DNA from 4 places in the Colwellia sp. 6M3 genome. Region 4 is predicted to be linked to each of the others. Evidence: predicted binding sites of a transcription regulator. Region 4 holds the regulator's gene; each other region holds the start of a gene.

Region 1 (4,681 bases), on a different contig from region 4:
TATAAAAATCAAACATTATTAATACTCATACAAACTAAAACTCGTTACTTAACCTGAAAGTAAAAGGTTTCTTCAACTTAAAGGACAAAAGGACTTATGGATTTATTTAGCCTCAATATTAATCTAGATGAAGTCGTGAAAAATATAATGCAGCTATTTATCGCATTAGTATTGCCAATTATGACCGCATGGGAAAGAGAAACAAGTAGTAGGTCAGCAGGCTTAAGAACCTTCCCTTTAGTATCAATGGCAGCTTGTACCTTCACTATTCTTGCCATGTCTATTTTTAACGACCAAGACGCTCAATCTAAAGTTATTGCGGGTATTGTCACCGGTATCGGTTTTATCGGTGGTGGTGCAATTTTAAAAGACTCATCGCAAGTTAGCGGAACATCAACAGCGGCGGCAATTTGGTCTACAGGAGCTATAGGGATTGCGGTGGGTTTAGAACGTATAGAAATTGCAATTGCGCTAAGTATTATGACTTTTGCAACGCTTAAAATTATAGGTAGAGTGAAAAAAGAAGTCCCTAAGGATTAATAGAAGTCTTTAAAGGGCTAAGGTTTGAGTTTTATCTTCACTGACGATGTATTTATTCACTCTAGTTAAACTCATTTAATACTGCTGCTTTTAAAATGAGTTTCTAGCCGTGTTATCGCACCATCTTTTGTTAAAAATTACACAATCTAAATATACTTACTTTAATGTTAGTTAGTTACGCTGATTTTCTACTGTAATATGTATATCGTAAAAATATCAGCGTTTAAACTAACAGCACTATTTGCCGCTATTGGATTGAAAATATTGAGTGTTTTCCTGATTGTACCAGCAATAATATTGACCAGGCTGCACATAGGGGTTTTTCGGTCTCTGTTTCAGGCTTTTTTTAAATATCTGAACAATGGCATTCCAGTAATTTTGCAAAATTCTTCCCCTTAAATAGCTCATTAACTAACTACAAACTTGGTTACGACCGTATGTTTTTGCTTTATATAAACTGACGTCTGCTTGATTCATAAACTCTTTAATCCCAATACTTGTTTCATCTTTAAAAGTGGGCGAATAGCTCGTTACCCCTGCACTGATAGTAATGTTATGGTATTTTGCATTGGCGGCATGCGGGATACTTAGCCCGTTAACCGACTTAACCAAATCGTTGGCTATTTTTGTAGCACCTACTAAGTCGGTAAATGGCAGTAAAATAACAAACTCCTCTCCACCAAATCTGGCAACAAGATCTGTAGTGCGCTTTCTAGTTGCCACTAAACACTGAGCGACTAGGGTTAAGCATTCATCGCCTTTCACATGGCCAAATTCATCGTTGTAATGTTTAAAGTGGTCAATATCGACCATAATAAGTGATATATCTCCTGCCCCTCGTATTACAGCTTGCCAGTCATGAACTAACTGGTTATCAAAACAGAACCGATTAGCAATACCGGTTAAAGCATCGGTTTTTGAAACCAGTTCCAGCTCTTTAGTGTGCTTCACTAATTTAATATGATTTTTTACACGACTGAATAGGATTTTAGGCAAAGTATCTGAGGCAATATAATCAATAGCCCCTAAATCTAGCATTTGCTCCTCTTCTATTTCACTGTAATGATCACTAATAAAAATCATTTGAATGTGCTCTGTCGACTTATGCTGTTTCACAAATTTACACACATCCGCGCTAGTCATTTGAGCTAATTGTGTTGATGAAAGTACTATGTCAATGTTGCCATTTAAAATAGCTTTTAACGCCATTAAACCATCACTTGCTGTTTGTATTTGAAAGTGAGTGCCAAATATATTGCGCCAATCTGTCAATTGATTTTCGAACTCATTAACCAGTAATAGGGTTAGCTTGGAGTTACTTTTTGGTGTTAACTTACTATTATGTAAAGTAGAAGCTATTGCGTACACATTATCTTGAGAGGTTGGTGCTGAAGCCATCTAATCCTCCAAATTAGCTTTCGAGAGAAAGCAATGTTGAAATAATATAAAATCAAAACTCAGCAACACCAAATCAGAACAACGATAGATTATGATGAACACATGTTCAAATTTTGAAAAGTGCGAAAGTTAAACGCACGCCTAGAGCGTGCGTTTAGTTGAACTATTGCGAAATACTAATGCTTAACCATTTCCAATTTATCAACCACCGATTTAACGTCGGTTGTATTTTTGGCAATAGCAACAGCTAGTTGTTTTGCTGCATCTGAGTCAACTTGACCTGATAATGTAACCACGCCTTTTATGACTTCTACTTCGATAGCGGTTCCGCTTACTTCTGATTCAAATAAAAGCTTTGTTTTTACAACTGTTTCAATTTTGGAATCTGTTAATGCGATAAGCATTTTACTGTCTTTGGTAGATTTATTATCTATTACTGTCAAACGGTTATCGACTGAATTCACACCTTCTAGGCTAGCAACTAACTCTTCAGCCAACGCTTTATCAACGTCGCTTTCAACTTTACCCGTTAGAATGACTACACCGTTTTTCACATCAGTATTGATGTCGAAAGAATTCAGATTCGTATTAAATAATAAAGTGCTTTCGGCTTTACCATCTAACCAAGCGTCTTTTGAGGTATCTTTCCATGTGTTCTCTGCATATGCTGCTGACGAGCCAACTGTTAATAATGTTAACGCAATAATTGAACGAATTGAGTTTTTCATATTATTCTCCTTTTAGTTAAGACAACAATACTAATGCCACATCTATGCCAGTAAAATAAAGCACTGATTAATAAAGATATAATTTATTTTTCCCATTTATTTTTTGTGTTATTGAATCATCATCGCGATTTATTTACCGATTGGATTGTAAAAAGTACATAGGTGGGTAAAGTGAAAGTATCACAATGTGTATTACACAAACGTGTGATATTTATAAGCTACGTCAAAGTTGATGTTCGTAACGCCATGTTGAACATTAGCTTTTAAATGAATTACGTGATTTACGCCTGAACAAATACTCTCTAGCATAACAATATATTTCATTATATTATTACCTACAGCTTAATGAGGGTTTTATTTTTCTTATTATTTGCAAAATATCACTGCTATTTCCTCCAATTATCGAACTCACAAAACAACATATGAAAACCAAATTAATTACTCGACCAGGCTATGTATTACTTCAGCAAGAGTTAAATAAACTCTGGCGAGAAGACCGTCCAGAAACAACCCGAAAAGTTTCGTGGGCGGCAAGTTTAGGGGATCGAAGTGAGAACGCTGATTACCAATATAATAAAAAGCGTTTGCGAGAGATTGATCGCCGCGTGCGTTATCTGCGAAAAATACTCGAAGAGTTAAAAGTTGTCGATTACGGCCCTCAACAAGAAGGCAAAGTATTTTTCGGTGCTTGGGTCAGTTTAGAAAATGACGACAATGAAACGCTAAAGTTTCGCATTGTTGGTCCAGAAGAAATCTATGGTCGCAACGACTACTCTTCAATTGACTCACCGATTTCACGCGCATGTTTAAAAAAAGAAGTTGATGACGAAGTAGTGGTTAAAACGCCTACGGGTGAAAAAATTTGGTACGTTAACGCCATTCAATATGAAAAATAATCAATGAAAATAATGCAATAGTCTAACAATCGATACTTTTTGAAATTTCATATTAAATTTAACACTCGATATATCTACTTACCTCGATAATTACCGACAACTAAAAGGAGTTTTGATGTCCGTACAAAATAAGATTAAACAAAAAACGCGTGAATTTATAGATTCTAGACATATGCTTAGAGGTATTACCATTGCTTCTTTTCTAGAATCTACCATAGTCCCCATTCCTTTAGAGGCCGTATTAATTCCTCTTATGCAGGCACGCCGCGAAAAACTTTGGCTTATTGCATTCATGGCAACATTAGGCTGTATAGCTGGCGCTTTACTTGGTTATACACTGGGGTATTATCTATTTGATATTGCTGGCGAGTGGGTTATCAACACATTTTCAAACCCCGAACAATTTGAAAGTGTGAAACAAAAAATGCATGACCAAGGTTTTTGGTTTGTTATCACCTTAGGCATAGTGCCAATTCCGTTTCAAATAGCCATGCTGGCAGCTGGTGCAACTAAATATTCACTCACTTTATTTATAATAGCCTCGGCTATTGCAAGATCTATTCGATATTTTGGTCTAGCGATTGTCGTGTATTACGCCGGTAATCAAGCTGAGCGTATTATAAGTAAACATAAAACAAAAACCATGATCGCTTTAACGCTTTTAATATTAACTGCTTGGGCATTAAGTCGTATGCTTTAAAGATTGATGAATAGCACGCTCTATTTATTGATAATAGAAGTAATAAACTGCATTTTACACATAAATTAGATAACCATTAGACTGTGTAGTCACTAGTGATTGTTGAAGACTTGCGTTATTAATAGCTTGCATAAAAAGGTCACTAGGATTGTCGTTTAGCTGATCAGCCACAACTAAAATTAATCAGTAAACTAACGATATTATAAAAATATTAACAACACTTAACATCTTGTTTTAAGCCTTAATAATTCATATAGTGTAAGGAGTTTAGTGGGAAATCAAAATTTATAGCCACTGTCGATTCGTACTATAAATGAATAGTGCTATTACAGGGTTAATACTTTAATGCTATGGCGTGCAGTACTCTATACTTATTAGTCAAACAAGCGACAAAAATTTCAACCTAACAGAGGTGATAA
Region 2 (4,681 bases), on a different contig from region 4:
GCCTTATTTAGAACAATGGCCAGATATTGATATGGACGTGAAGCAGGAGTTCCAGTTTGGCGCTTTAGGGGCATTACTTAGCTACGAAATAGACGTACTTATTACACCAGACCCACTCTTTAAACCTAAAATAGAATACATCCCTGTTTTTGACTATGAACATAGACTCGTGGTTTCTGCATCTCACGAACTGGCAAAAAAAGGTTTTGTATTACCGGAGCAACTAAACGAAGAAGTACTTTTTAGTTACCCTGTTGAACCGCTAAGGCTCGATATTTTCAGTCAATTCCTCAATCCCGCAAAATGTTCAGTTAAGAAACACAAATACATAGAGACAACTGAGATCATGTTGCAAATGGTGGCCGCTGGTCGAGGCGTTTGTGCTTTACCTGGCTGGCTAGTAGATGAATATTCAAAATCAATGCCTATTAAGAGTATTCGTTTCGGAGAGAAAGGTATTCGTAAACAGATTTTTGTCGGTGTTCGTAAAGATGAACAGCATATAGACTACTTAAACGACTTTATCGCTCAAGCTAAAAAGACAAAATAATAAATTTACTTTCTTAATAATTAAGCTTTCCTTATCACAATAACAAAAAGGTTAAAAATATGTCAGGCGAAACAAATATTAATACACTACTAGCATCAATGGAGCCTAAGTTACTTGATGGCGATTATGTGTTCTGCACATTTAAAGATGCAAAATATGGCGATCATGCTGAGCTTTTTCCTTTAGCTGCTTACCTTGAGTCTGAAGGGTTAACGCTATTAATAAAGCAAGATATTGCTGATAAAGCAGGTTTAGCCTATGAAGCCATATTTAAAGGCATAACCTTAACAATACATTCAAGCCTTGAAGCGGTTGGCTTAACAGCTGCAATTGCCACAAAGCTTACAGAAAAAGGTATCAGTGCGAATGTCATTGCCGCTTTTTATCATGATCATATTTTTGTACAAGCAGATAAGTCAGCACTAGCCATGCAAGCTTTAGCTGAATTTAACAACTAAACAGCACTTTATAATTCATCAGAATATACATTATATTTTAAGCATAAGCTTTGATGAGTTAGGCATACAATTTAATATTAGAATGAGCGATAAATTACACATAATTACCTGTAGTTTTAGCTCATTTCAAATGATTAAAATGGATTAGTTAACTTTTAGTTTTAAAAATTAAGCTTTATTTTAACTAATAATATACATCTAATATTTAAGATATGAAAAGGCCTATCCTCCGACAAAGTAGTCATTAAGGTAACTGGCTTTTAAAAACAACAACTGCCACAAAGCAGTCTAAATTTACGAATAAAAATCATCCCGCCTAACGATCACTTTGAAACGAAATCTGACCTTTCACTAATTCGTTTTTATGACTTTTCTGTGCGATTTGACCTAATAACCTTAAAAGTTTAAGGACTTAGAGCGAATTGCAGTCACATGGAAAGTTGGCAGGTTGTCTAAATATAAGTTCGCTGAACGCTATTTATATATGCTAAAAAATAATTCAAAAGTTTACTCTGACCCCAGATACCCCAGATATTTGATCAACTCAGATATTTAATCAACTCAGATATTTAATCAACTCAGATATGTTTCAAAGCTTATATTGTGATCTGTAAGAACAACTAGTAGAGTCCGGGAATTACCAGACACTTACAAAGAAGGTTGTCAGGTTTTTTTACAAAAACGTAAAAAACACAGCCTAAAAAGTTCATTCGGCTAGTCTAAATCAAACAAAGAAACATAAGTGATTGTTTTAATTTGACATTAATATCTTGGCACATAACATGCAGCATCGAGAAATGCTTTGAAATATTTTTGAAGCGATTAAAAGGAATGTCAAAGTGAAATTAATCAAACTTCTAATAGCGGTATCCATGGTAGCAAGTACATCATTCGTACAAGCAACCCCTATCACTCTTCCCAATTCATCTCTTTTTGACAACTCAGATGTTAATTATGGTTCCCTTCAAAGTGATTGTGGCGGTGGTTTTACCTGTTTTCTGGATGCCAGTTCTCTTGGCGCTGGTGGCGGCGGCGATCATTTTGATGATGCGATGGGCGTAGCACTAAACGGTAATGCCTATGGTGTAGGTGGCGGCGACTGGGACGGTACGTCTTTAAAGTTGGATACAATATCATTCGGCGGTCTTGATATTTTTGTTGAATTTATGGCTCTTGGCCCGGTAATGCGCCAACTTGTTACCGTTACAAACACCAATGCGAATACAGAATTAGCCAATCTGTCATGGCAGAACAATACAGGTAATGATGGTGGTCAACAAACCATTGCAACAAGTAATGGTGACTTATTGGCAACAACTGATGATAAATGGGTTGTGACCGCAGATAGTACGACAGGAACAGATAACGAAGTTAATTCATGGATATATGGCAGTAATGGTGCTTTTTCTCCAACTTCTGTTTTCTTAACGGATCTTTCTTCTAGTTTCGGGAGCTCTGGAGATGAAGGGTTTTCTGCATTATTTGATATGGAGCTATTAGCTGGCCAAACGGCTTCTTTGATGTTCTTCGTAGGTATTGAAGGTATAAATCAAGATGGTATTAACCTTGCCTCTAATGTAAGTGATACAAGCTCAGCTATGTACAGAAGCTTAACGTCAGACCTTAGTGTTGCTAAACTTTCTCAAGTTCGAAATTGGAATGCGGCGACCTCAGTACCAGAGCCAACAACGCTTGCAATTTTTGCTTTGGCTTTACTCGGTTTACGCGTAAGAAAAATCTGCGCTTAATAACGCAGTTAATCAACATTTAAAAAGCCCTATCGTGGATGTATTGCCGTTTAATTAAGGTGAACGTTTTTTTGTTTGTCCAGCGAAACTGACAAACCCGATAGGCTGAAAGAAGCCATAGGAAGTTAGAAGTACACAACACAAGTAAACCTACTTTGGCGATGTTGGTGGGGAAGCGTCTAAAATAGCGCGAATCCCAACACCGAAGGTCGGCTCTTGGCTAATCAGTGACCTAAAGAACAAACCATAGTTCATGTCAGCAATGCGCACAAAGTGATCTTTAAATCTAGGGATTCCAACGACTGCTCTAGGTTAATTCCTGACCTAATAAACCATAAGATATGGCCAAGCAATACAAAGCCCCGCGAGGGCGAAGTTTTGTTTTTAATAAGGCTAAACTCGAATATTAATCATTAGTAGTCAGCGTTGTGCCAATTGCAGTCATTCCCCATTAATAAAGTGACCGTCTCAAATGGGCAGTGACCGACCGTAGCTATTTTCTTCTATCACTTCCAGTGAGAGTGGTTTTTCAGGGCTTCGACTGCGATAACCTGAAAATCAGCTCCACTGCGTGAGACGTTCTAGTAATATTTGCACATGCATTCTGCGACAGTAAAGTAACGAGTCAATGTATTTAACCTATTAGACTGCTTTAGAAGGCCTTTTATTTGTTCGGTTACTATCGCTAAAGCTGAATACTAAAGTTCTGCCCTATGTAACTGTTCAAGTTAATTGTCGCTTAATATACGTATACCTTCTATTTGTTCTTTTTTAATTTAACACCTCAATAATTTAATTAAATTCCATTATCAAAGCTTATCTGTTTAATTAAAGCAGATAAGCTTATTGAATTGCCACTAGTTTACTAGACGCTTCCTAGTAGTTCTGGGCAATGATTTTTATTAATTAAAAGTAATACTGGTATCGTCGATACTATAACTCACAGGCCCGAATGGCTTACCCGCAACACTCTGGAAACTGTTACAAAAAAGCCACCATTGCCAAATCCTTTTATCAACATTATGGTTTAATAAGATCAATATTTATTTCTGACTAGGACTGAGATTAATTGTCAAAGTAGTATAATCACTATGATAGGTTCCCATGACTTCTTCTGGAATCGTTATAACTACAGATCCCAACATCAAAGTGCCACTCAGTTCAGGTTCAATCATAAAAATACCTTCTGCATTGGTTTTCTTAAAATATGTTTTTTTATTAGTTAAAGCCTGGGTCACTTTATGGTTTGCTAACGGCTTACCATTTCTCAGTAAAAAAAATTGATTGAGCTTATTTTCTATTGGAACAAACTCTAAGACTAAACCTGCAGGCTGACTACTGGGTTTATCATGAATAGAACATTTATCTACACACATCAGCGTTTTAACATGCTTACTGTAACTTCTTTGCATTGGTTTACCTTCAGATGCTTTATGAAAGGCATCAATTGTCTCTTCATTAGCTTCTATTTCTTCAAAGTAAGTATCCACATTTTTAGCTGCTATTTCGCCATGCCTTTTCTTACTGCTAATAGCGAGTACCGCAGTCCCTTTATTACTTGCAGTAAACAATGCGTGAAGTGCTGATTTCTCTTTTCGATATTTTACTGATGCAATCTCAACACCATTGATAAAGGTATGTGAAATTTCTATTCGGTCTACTGTAAAACCACTACCAAAATCAGGAAATGATAATGAGCTTGAAAGGGCTACATCTATTTGATCACCCTCATTCCAATTAAATTGATTGGGTAGCATAAATGTTTGGTGAGCCATTGCAGGCATAACAACTAAAACATTAACGAGTAGAAATAATTTTTTTATCGTTTTTGCTAATGATGTTTTCTTTTTCAATAATTGACTTGATATCAATTTGCTTTCCATAATATTTTCCTTTTTTTACATGGTTATAGAAACTTACTAGAC
Region 3 (4,681 bases), on a different contig from region 4:
GCCATACCTACCGCATTAGAAACACCAGCACCTAGTGGGCCCGTAGTGGTTTCAACACCTGGTGTGTAACCATACTCTGGATGACCAGGGGTTTTTGAATGCAATTGACGGAAGTTTTTCAACTCACCAATTGGTAGATCATAACCCGTTAAATGCAATAATGAATATATAAGCATTGAACCGTGGCCATTTGATAAAACAAAGCGGTCACGATCGGCCCATTGTGTATCTGTTGGATTATGCTTTAGAAAGTCACGCCATAAAACTTCAGCGATATCTGCCATGCCCATTGGGGCTCCAGGGTGTCCTGATTTAGCTTTTTGCACGGCATCCATGCTTAAAACTCGAATTGCATTGGCCAGTTGTTGACGCGACGGCATAATTGCTCCAATTATTGTTAAATTTGATGGGATATAAATTGCGCTTATTTTCACCTAGAGTGCCCCTTGACTGCAAATTTAATTAGCACTTTTATGGCATTATTTTTAACTAAGTTATATTTATCGTCTTTTAAATGTGAAATGACCTGATTTAATGAATGAAATAAGATTTTGATCGCTTATTAATTTGATTGAGCAAACTGAAAGGGAAGTTAGTAGACAGATATAAACTTTAGCATTTATATAAGAAAAAATTAAAATCGTTCATTTAATGAGCTTTTGGTTGAATATCTATACAAGTTGCTTTAATGTTAATGCGTCGTATTAATAAAAATTAGAAAAAGATACAACATAATACAGGATTAAAGAATGAACAGGTCGTCGTCACGCGGAATTAAGCTGACTACGGTAATATTAGCGGTATTAATATTAGCAGTATCAGCAGTGTTGAGCACAGGCTCAGCATTAGACGACAAGGAAGTTACAATAGAACAAAATAATTAAGAGCTTATCAATTAGCTCATCATAACTACTAGCCTCGCAATAGCGGGGCTTTTTTATGTACAGGATGTACGGTATGTCGTGGTGACAGGACGTCAAGGAACGACGGAACAGGATGTACGGTATGTCGTGGTGACAGGACGTCAAGGAACGACGGAACAGGATGTACGGTATGTCGTGGTGACAGGACGTCAAAGAACGACGGTACAGGATGTACGGTATGTCGTGGTGACAGGATATCAAGGAACGAAGGTAAACGATGCCGTAATACGATATTAACCGTTTTAAAATGATCTATTGAGGCTTACTAAAAGCAATTACTGGCGTCCCCACCAGGACTCGAACCTGGAGCAGCGGCTTAGGAGGCCACAGTTTTATCCAGTTAAACTATGAGGACAAAGCGCAAGTAGTTTGATTATCACCACGCAGTATTAACTAGCCCAGAGCAGTGAAATGCTATTTAAAGCCCAAGTATGCTACAACTATTTTATTAATTTGTATTCAAAAAAATCAAATAAAATTAACACTAACAGAGGCTTAATTAATAGCAGTTGAATTCATCCTTTCAATGAACTCTTAACTTATTGTTTAATATCTTACGGCTAAGTCATTTATTTGTATATTGTCTAATACGTGTTGTGCTGCCGTTGTTGCATGGGCACTATCTTGGCTTACTGAGGTAACAATCACTTTATAAGGACTAATATTAAAGCCGGTGTATGTGCGTTTATCATCACTGACAAAGTTATTGAAATGCAGTAAAGAGAACTCATCACCCACTTGCACCCCGTGTCTTTTGCCTAAGTTAAAAGTAATTGAATTACCCTGAACTTGCACGATGCGACCTTGGGTTGGCTGACACATCATGTTTTCGTCGATATCTCGCACCATGTCATCTAAAGACAGGTTTATTTGTTGGCCATATTCACTCTGCCAAAAGTTTTGGCTAGTTACATCAATATGTTTACGCTTATCAAAATCCCATGGCGCAGAACTTTGATAATGTTTATCTAGAATTCTTTCACCTGTGGTGCCATCGTGAACATAGAGTGCGATATTAAATTGGCGTTGATAAATATTTTTTTGCCAGAATTGCCAATCATTGTTTTCATCATCCGCCATAGATAGGTCTTGAATTTCTGAAAATAAAACATATTGGCTGTCTGACATATTAGCTAACGACATCGCTAAATTTTTTAAGCTTTGAGCTTGCAAGCTTTGATTGTATCGTGAAAATTCTGTTTTGGTTTGCAGCGCTAACTTAGTGTCTAGATATATCCCTTGCTGCTGTATTTTACTGGCGAGCTTTTTAATTAATGTTTTATCAAGTGCATAAATACTACCAATATTGGCTTGTTCTCGATGCAATATATTACTACGAGTAAGTAACATCGATTTTTTATAATCAGCGGCAAAACATTTTTTTTCTTGTGGGAAAATATCAGCTCGAATAGTAACTGTTACAAAGTCGTCGTTGTAGGTTTCACTGATCAAGGCTAATGAATTAACACTGCCACTGGCTCGTATGCTTATTTGATCTTGGGTGAGTAAGCCGTTAACGACTTGTTGTACACTTGATACAGAAGCACCTGCAACCAACAACGCTTTTTTTAGTGCATTTTGCATCGCTTGAGCTTTGGCTGCTTTATTATCACCATTTTTTATGCTCGCCACACCTTGCGATTCATACCATTGTCCAAAACTGGCACTACTGAATAAAGCAAAGCAAAGGCAAATTGAACTTAAGCGCATAAATATCTCTTTTAATAGTGGATCGATTTCTCTATTCAAATATGCACTTTTTGTGCCTACTAATACTTTAAATATAAACCAATGTTGGTAAAGCTATTACCTAGCTAATTTAGTTCACTATTATATGAGTTGATAAACGTGGTATTTTTATGTCCCCCAGTGTTAAAACACAGGGTAAAGTTTTAGGTGGTATTCATTGCAGAATACACAACTTGGTATCACTCTATAATATAAGCAGAGAGGTTTGCCTTTTATTTAGGCGTTCTACTAGGTAATCGATTAGGTAAGCAAATAGGCATCAGTAGAGTGTTATTAATAATTCCTCTGGTATCTTTTATTCATATACTGTTTGGTTTTTAATCTAATATTGATGAAGCCAAGTTAAATTTAAATATTGGCGCGGATCATGCTTTGTTATTTGTATTAATTTTATGATATTTGTATTAATTGAGGATAGCTCAATGAAAAATTGGCTTATAGCACTACTAATACCGACACTTATGGCGTGTTCTGTAAAAACCAAAAACAATGATTTTTATGGTTCTAATTACGTTGATAAACAAGAAATTGACAGCTTTGCGTTACCTCGTCATGCAATAAACGATGTAGTTAAAGGTTTGGCATATCAAATGTTGGAAAGTAGTACATTTGTAAATCCTAAAACGCCAATTGCCATTGCGTCATTTGTGGATTTAAAAAATTTAGAATCAACCAATTGGCTTGGTAATCAACTATCTGAAAGCTTTGTTCATGAAATGCAGCGACATGGCTTAGTGGTTATTGATTTTAAAACTACTGGGCATATTCGAGTTACTGAAGATGGTGACTATGTTTTTAGCCGAGATTGGAAAGAATTACCTGAACGTCAGATAATTGACTATGTAGTGACCGGAACCATGATGCAACAAGAAGCAGGGGTTTTAGTTAATGCTCGGATGATAGGTATGCAATCACGTGTTGTTGTTGCAACTGCTCAGTCTTTTATTCCGGCTTGGGTTGTAGGCGATGACTTTAAAAATGATGATAATGTTAAAATGAAAGATGGCATGATCATACGTGACAGCGCAATGCTAGCTGATGATGCTCGTGCAATTGCTATACAGAAATAATACTCCAATGATGAGAATGACAATATCGAAGGTGAATATGAATACTTTACGCAATAATATCGCAATTTTTTTAAGTGCTATAGTTTTGAGCGCATGTTCTTCGGTGTTTGATAGACATGTTGAATGGCAAAATGTAAAGCCAGAGCAATTTCCTGTATTAACGGCTATTGGCCAAGCGCCAATTAGTTTGCAAAACTCAACACACAAAACACAACGTATGTTAATGGCAATGAAAGCATCAAAAATTGCTGCCTATGCCGAGCTTGCTGAACAAGTTTATGGGCAAAGTATTGATGGCAAAACCACTATGTCTAATTTAGTGGTAGATAACCAGCTACTAAAGGCTTCGGTACAAGGTATTATTCGTGGCGCTAAAGTTGTAAAAAGTTACCCTGTTGGTGACAGTTACACAACAGAGTTAAGCTTAGACTTTAAAGATGTATATGAAATTTATAATGCATCGTCTAACCGTCAAGAGATAAAGCATATCACTTATTATTAGCATTAGTGGCTGAAATTTATACCTAAAAATAAAAGTGCTTAAGCTTTTAACCCTAGGCTACTCAGCCCACCAGAGGTTTTTCCTTTGCTATCATAAGTCATTGATGACTTATTATGATTTTCTAATAAAGAGGTTTTCATTCGTTCAACTGAGAGTTGAGACTGATGAATGATTAAACCATTAATTTGGTTTTGTTTTTTACAGCGGACTAAACACGCTTCAATATCGGCTAACTCTGTGTCGAAATTACCAGCTAACTTTTCTTGTTTGAACTCAAAACTTTGTCCTATAGCATTGTCAATTTCTTGAATCGCTATCAGTAAGTTGTTTTTATCTGAGGTAATACTAATAAGTGCATCAGGGTTTTGTTTCTGAAGGACGTCTTTCTCTGTATTTAATAACGTTTCTAGTTGCATCAACTGAGATAACTGTTGAGA
Region 4 (4,681 bases):
TGGTGACTTTTGCGGTAAACTTTTGACTTAATTGTGCGAGTTTAGAAGCCGCTCGGGCATGAAGCCCAAGCTTGTTGATGATGAGAACATAACGGCTGGCTTGTGTGCTCATAGCAAGTTACGTTGTGGCAACAGGTAAATCGCGATGACGAGACTGCACGTCTTTACGTTCTTTACGCATATTATTTGCGAGTAATTCGGTGATATATACAGAGCGATGCATACCGCCGGTACAACCAACCGCTATAGTAATATAACTGCGATTATTTCGTTCTAGATGCGGTAACCAGGTCATCATGAAGCTATTTATTTGCCAAATAAACTTTGTCACAATAGGTTGGCTAGCAAGGAAATCTTGCACAGGTTTATCTAATCCGGTGAAGCCCTTAAGTTCTTTATCCCAAAATGGGTTAGGTAAAAATCGCGCATCAAATACATAGTCTGCATCTTGTGGTACGCCATGTTTAAAGCCAAAAGATTCAAAAACAACCACCATAGAACCCGATTTTTTACCTAGTATACGCTCTCTAACTAAGTCGGCCAGCTGATGTGGTGATAGTTGGCTAGTGTTGATATATAAATGTGCGCGACTTGCGATAGGTTCAAGAAGCTTTTTTTCTAAGGCTATGGCTTGGTCTAAGGCTATATTTTGTCTAATTAGCGGATGTAAGCGTCGTGTCTCGCTGAAACGACGGATAAGGTCACTATCGTCGGCATCTAAATAAAGTAAACTTAACTCTACTGCATTAGGTAAGTATTCTATAATTTCGGGTACATCGTTAGGATCAGCAGGTAGGTTTCGAACATCTAGGCTGACGGCAACATTTTCATAATCATTAATGACGGTATGAATTAAAGCGGGTAACAAATTAACCGGTATGTTATCTACACAATAGTAGCCCAGATCTTCTAATACGCGTAATGCAACACTTTTACCTGATCCTGAACGACCACTGACTATAATTAACTTCATGGGGACTTAACTCGCCTGTTGGATTAGCTGAAACAGCTCTTGGTTACTTTGGCATTTACGCACTTGTTTGCAAAATTGTTTTTCACGAAAAATTTTTGCGATACTTTGTAATGTACACAGGTGATTTTGGCATTCATTTTCGGGCACAAATAAAGCAATAAAAATGTCCACAGGACGATTATCTATCGCATCAAAATCTATCGGCTCTTCTGTGGTAATAACCACCGCAATGGGTTGGGTAGAATTATCTAAACGTCCATGCGGTATCGCTATGCCATTTCCTATGCCGGTAGAACCCATTCTTTCGCGCTTAACTAGGCTTTCTAGTAGCTGAAAAGTATCGTGTTCAACCAATTTTTCAGCGGCCAGACTACTTAAGTATTCTAGAATACGTTTTTTACTGGAACCCGGTGCTGCACAAATAGTGCATTCCGGGGTTAGGATATCTTGCAACTTCATAAACTTATAAAACCTAAAGCGACTTGGCGCTAATGCTTGTTGATTTTGCCTTTGTATTTCAAAATTTGGCGATCTAATTTATCAATTAATGCATCAATTGATGCGTACATATCGTTATGTTCAGCCTTAGCGTGAACCTCAGAGCCCGTTAAATGCACAGTAGATTCAGCGATCTGGTTCAATTTTTCAACCGTTAGTACCACATGTACATTATTAATGTGTTCAAAGTGGCGCTCTATTTTTTCAAATTTAGCATTAACATAATCACGTAATGAGTCGGTAACATCGACATGGTGTCCAGTAAGATTAATTTGCATAAGCTTCATTCCTCTTTTTTGGTGATTAAGACTGCCTACAATAGGCTTTTACGTTGATTTGACGGCGGTATAGAGAGTGACTCTCGATACTTGGCAATAGTGCGTCTTGCTACTTTAATGCCTTGTTCGGCCAAGATATCGGCGATTTTACTGTCGCTTAATGGCTTTGCGGGTATTTCGGCGGCAACAAGTTTTTTAATTAACTCACGAATAGCGGTTGATGAGCATTCACCACCATTTTCAGTACTTACATGGCTAGAGAAGAAGTATTTAAGCTCAAAAATGCCTCTGGGTGTATGCATATACTTTTGTGTAGTAACACGAGAAATAGTCGATTCGTGCATATCTACCGCTTCGGCAATATCATTTAAAACCATAGGTCGCATAGCTTCAGGGCCATGTTCAAAGAAACCCTGCTGGCGCTGTACAATACAATTGGACACTTTTAACAAGGTATCGTTCCTGCTTTCAAGGCTTTTGATAAACCATTTAGCTTCTTGCAAGTTCGAGCGAATAAATTGACTGTCTGCTGATGATTTCATCGAGCGAGACATGGCAGCATATTGTTGATTTACTGATAACTTAGGTGCTGTGTCTGGGTTTAGCTCTACAGTCCAGCGACCATTTTTCTTTTCAACCGACACGTCAGGAATAACATACTGTTCTTCACTCTTGATAACACTATCGCCCGGGCGAGGGTCTAATGATTGTATTAAGCGAATAACTTCACGTAATTGGTCTTCTTTAATGCGTAACTTTCGCATCAATTGGCGATAATCGCGATTACCCAATAATTCGATATGCTCAGTTACCGCTAACTTACTTTCAGCGAGCCAAGGCGTATCTTTTGAAAATTGGTTGAGCTGAATAAGTAAACACTCTGGAATTGAACGAGCCGCTACGCCCACCGGATCAAAAACGTTAATCCGTTTAAGCACTACTTCAATTTCATCAAGTTCAACACCATCAATGCCTACGCTTTCTAATATCTCGTCTGCAGAAACTGTTAGGTAGCCGGCATCATCTATAGCTTCAATAATAGCGATAGCAATTGTTCTATCGGTATCGCTAAATGGTGTTAGTTCCATTTGCCAAATAAGATGGTCTTGTAAGGAGTCTTTTGTTTCACCCTGATAGGTATAATCTTCTGATGCATGACCAACACCGCCACTGCTCGCACTGGCACTAAAGTTGTCATCCCACGTTGTATCACTATTTAATTCTTCGGGTATGTCAGTTTTTGCTAAGCCTTCTGATGAACTTATTTCATCAATAGTCGGTGCAGAATCTTCGCTGCCATCTGAGGATATTTCTACGCTATCGCCAATACCAGCGGAGTATGCTTCTTCTAAATTGTCAGGGGTGTTTTCTGAATTGTTGTCGGGAGATTCATCAACTTCAAGTAAAGGGTTACTTTCAAGAGCTTCTTGAATTTCTTGTTGTAAATCCAAGGTCGATAATTGCAACAGCTTGATAGCCTGCTGCAATTGCGGGGTCATCGTTAATTGTTGTCCGATACGGAGTTGCAGAGTAGGACGCATTTACGTTTTCTTTTCCCTGTTCAAGTACATTAGTATGTTACCGAGTAAGTCTGTTATTCACTATAGCGTGAATTGTTCACCAAGGTATACATCTCTTACGTGTTGATTTGCAAGTATTTCAGTAGAGTTACCTTCGGCAATAAGCTCGCCGTGACTAACAATATAGGCGTGCTCACAGACATCGAGGGTTTCACGTACATTATGGTCGGTAATTAAGATACCTATGCCACGTTCTTTTAAGTGTAGGATAATTTTTTTTATATCACCTACCGAAATTGGATCAACACCAGCAAAAGGTTCATCAAGGAGAATAAATTTAGGATCTGCAGCTAAAGCTCGCGCTATTTCAACTCGTCGACGTTCACCACCAGACAGGCTCATGCCGAGGTTGTCTTTGATATGACCAATGTTAAATTCTTCTAATAAATGCTCAAGTTTTTCTTCTCTTTCAACGTCGGTTAGCGTTTTACGGGTTTGTAAAATCGCCATTATGTTGTCATAAACCGTTAGTTTGCGAAAAATTGAAGCTTCTTGAGGTAGATAACCAATACCTTTGCGGGCACGTTCATGCATGGGCAATAAGGTTAAATCTTCGTCATTTAAAATAATTGAGCCACTGTCGTTATTAACTAAGCCAACGATCATGTAAAACGAAGTGGTTTTACCCGCGCCATTTGGTCCTAATAAGCCAACAATTTGTCCAGCAGAAACCTTCATACTAACGTTTTTAACGACTTTTCTGCCTTTGTAGGCTTTTGCAAGGCCAATGGCTGATAATGTTGAAGTAGACATTTACTCTTGCTTGTCCTTAGATTTTTTTGGCGGTTCAGTTTTATTTTTTGGCTGCAATACTGTTTCAACCTTAGCATTTTCTAAGCTTTCGGCATTGACATATTCAGTCTCGAAGTTATAGGTGATTTTACTGCCACTTACTTCACTACCTTCTTGGCGTAACAAAGCATTACCTGAAATAACAACCGTATTCAAATCAGGTTCATAACGAATTTCATTGGCTTGTAAATTGATAGGGCTACCATCTTGCAGCGTTTGCTCAAATGTCGCAGGAGAACCTTTCGCAATATAAATTTTATTATTGCTTTTATCTTGAGTTATCACCTGTACGAGTTCGGCATTAATTGTCAGCGAACCTTGAGAGATAATGACATTATCAATATAACTGAATATTTTATTTTTCAGATCAGCTGCTTGGCGTGAAGAAGAAATTTTAATTTCTTGGTCAACATCGAATTTTTCAGCATTTACTGCCGGCATTAATAATGCAAATGCAGAAAAATAAATAAGGTTATTTTTTAATTTTTTTATAAATGGTTTGTACATGTTCAGTCAATGTCATCTGTGTTGTGTTTAAGTCTACAATTAATCCTGAGCCA

The links. The regulator sigma-54, encoded in region 4, starts transcription at its own class of promoters, with help from an activator protein. The targets are predictions, from matches to a motif close to GTTGGCACGNNNNTNGNNT.
Region 1: the regulator sigma-54 is predicted to act here: its motif matches at 2,700-2,718, upstream of H4J50_RS03330 (BON domain-containing protein).
Region 2: the regulator sigma-54 is predicted to act here: its motif matches at 1,778-1,796, upstream of H4J50_RS19835 (PEP-CTERM sorting domain-containing protein).
Region 3: the regulator sigma-54 is predicted to act here: its motif matches at 2,675-2,693, upstream of H4J50_RS02725 (flagella assembly protein FlgT).

The regions. Positions count from the first base shown of each region.
Region 1 is NZ_JACGWF010000008.1:29,411-34,091, forward strand. Features, by position in the region: gene H4J50_RS03320 (MgtC/SapB family protein) at 97-540, shown strand; gene H4J50_RS03325 (diguanylate cyclase) at 952-1,938, opposite strand; gene H4J50_RS03330 (BON domain-containing protein) at 2,115-2,666, opposite strand; gene H4J50_RS19545 (hypothetical protein) at 2,859-2,990, opposite strand; gene greB (transcription elongation factor GreB) at 3,089-3,562, shown strand; gene H4J50_RS03340 (YqaA family protein) at 3,678-4,262, shown strand.
Region 2 is NZ_JACGWF010000010.1:58,404-63,084, forward strand. Features, by position in the region: gene H4J50_RS04110 (LysR family transcriptional regulator) at 1-550, shown strand, start outside; gene H4J50_RS04115 (ACT domain-containing protein) at 610-1,008, shown strand; gene H4J50_RS19835 (PEP-CTERM sorting domain-containing protein) at 1,848-2,756, shown strand; gene H4J50_RS04125 (DUF4198 domain-containing protein) at 3,800-4,639, opposite strand.
Region 3 is NZ_JACGWF010000006.1:57,683-62,363, forward strand. Features, by position in the region: gene tkt (transketolase) at 1-380, opposite strand, end outside; gene H4J50_RS19530 (hypothetical protein) at 750-884, shown strand; tRNA gene H4J50_RS02720 (tRNA-Arg) at 1,203-1,278, opposite strand; gene H4J50_RS02725 (flagella assembly protein FlgT) at 1,470-2,672, opposite strand; gene H4J50_RS02730 (FlgO family outer membrane protein) at 3,095-3,742, shown strand; gene H4J50_RS02735 (LPP20 family lipoprotein) at 3,780-4,244, shown strand; gene H4J50_RS02740 (flagella synthesis protein FlgN) at 4,283-4,681, opposite strand, start outside.
Region 4 is NZ_JACGWF010000003.1:37,036-41,716, reverse strand. Features, by position in the region: gene H4J50_RS01295 (HPr family phosphocarrier protein) at 1-112, opposite strand, end outside; gene rapZ (RNase adapter RapZ) at 119-973, opposite strand; gene ptsN (PTS IIA-like nitrogen regulatory protein PtsN) at 980-1,432, opposite strand; gene hpf (ribosome hibernation promoting factor) at 1,462-1,749, opposite strand; gene H4J50_RS01275 (RNA polymerase factor sigma-54) at 1,785-3,290, opposite strand; gene lptB (LPS export ABC transporter ATP-binding protein) at 3,351-4,082, opposite strand; gene lptA (lipopolysaccharide transport periplasmic protein LptA) at 4,083-4,562, opposite strand; gene lptC (LPS export ABC transporter periplasmic protein LptC) at 4,594-4,681, opposite strand, start outside.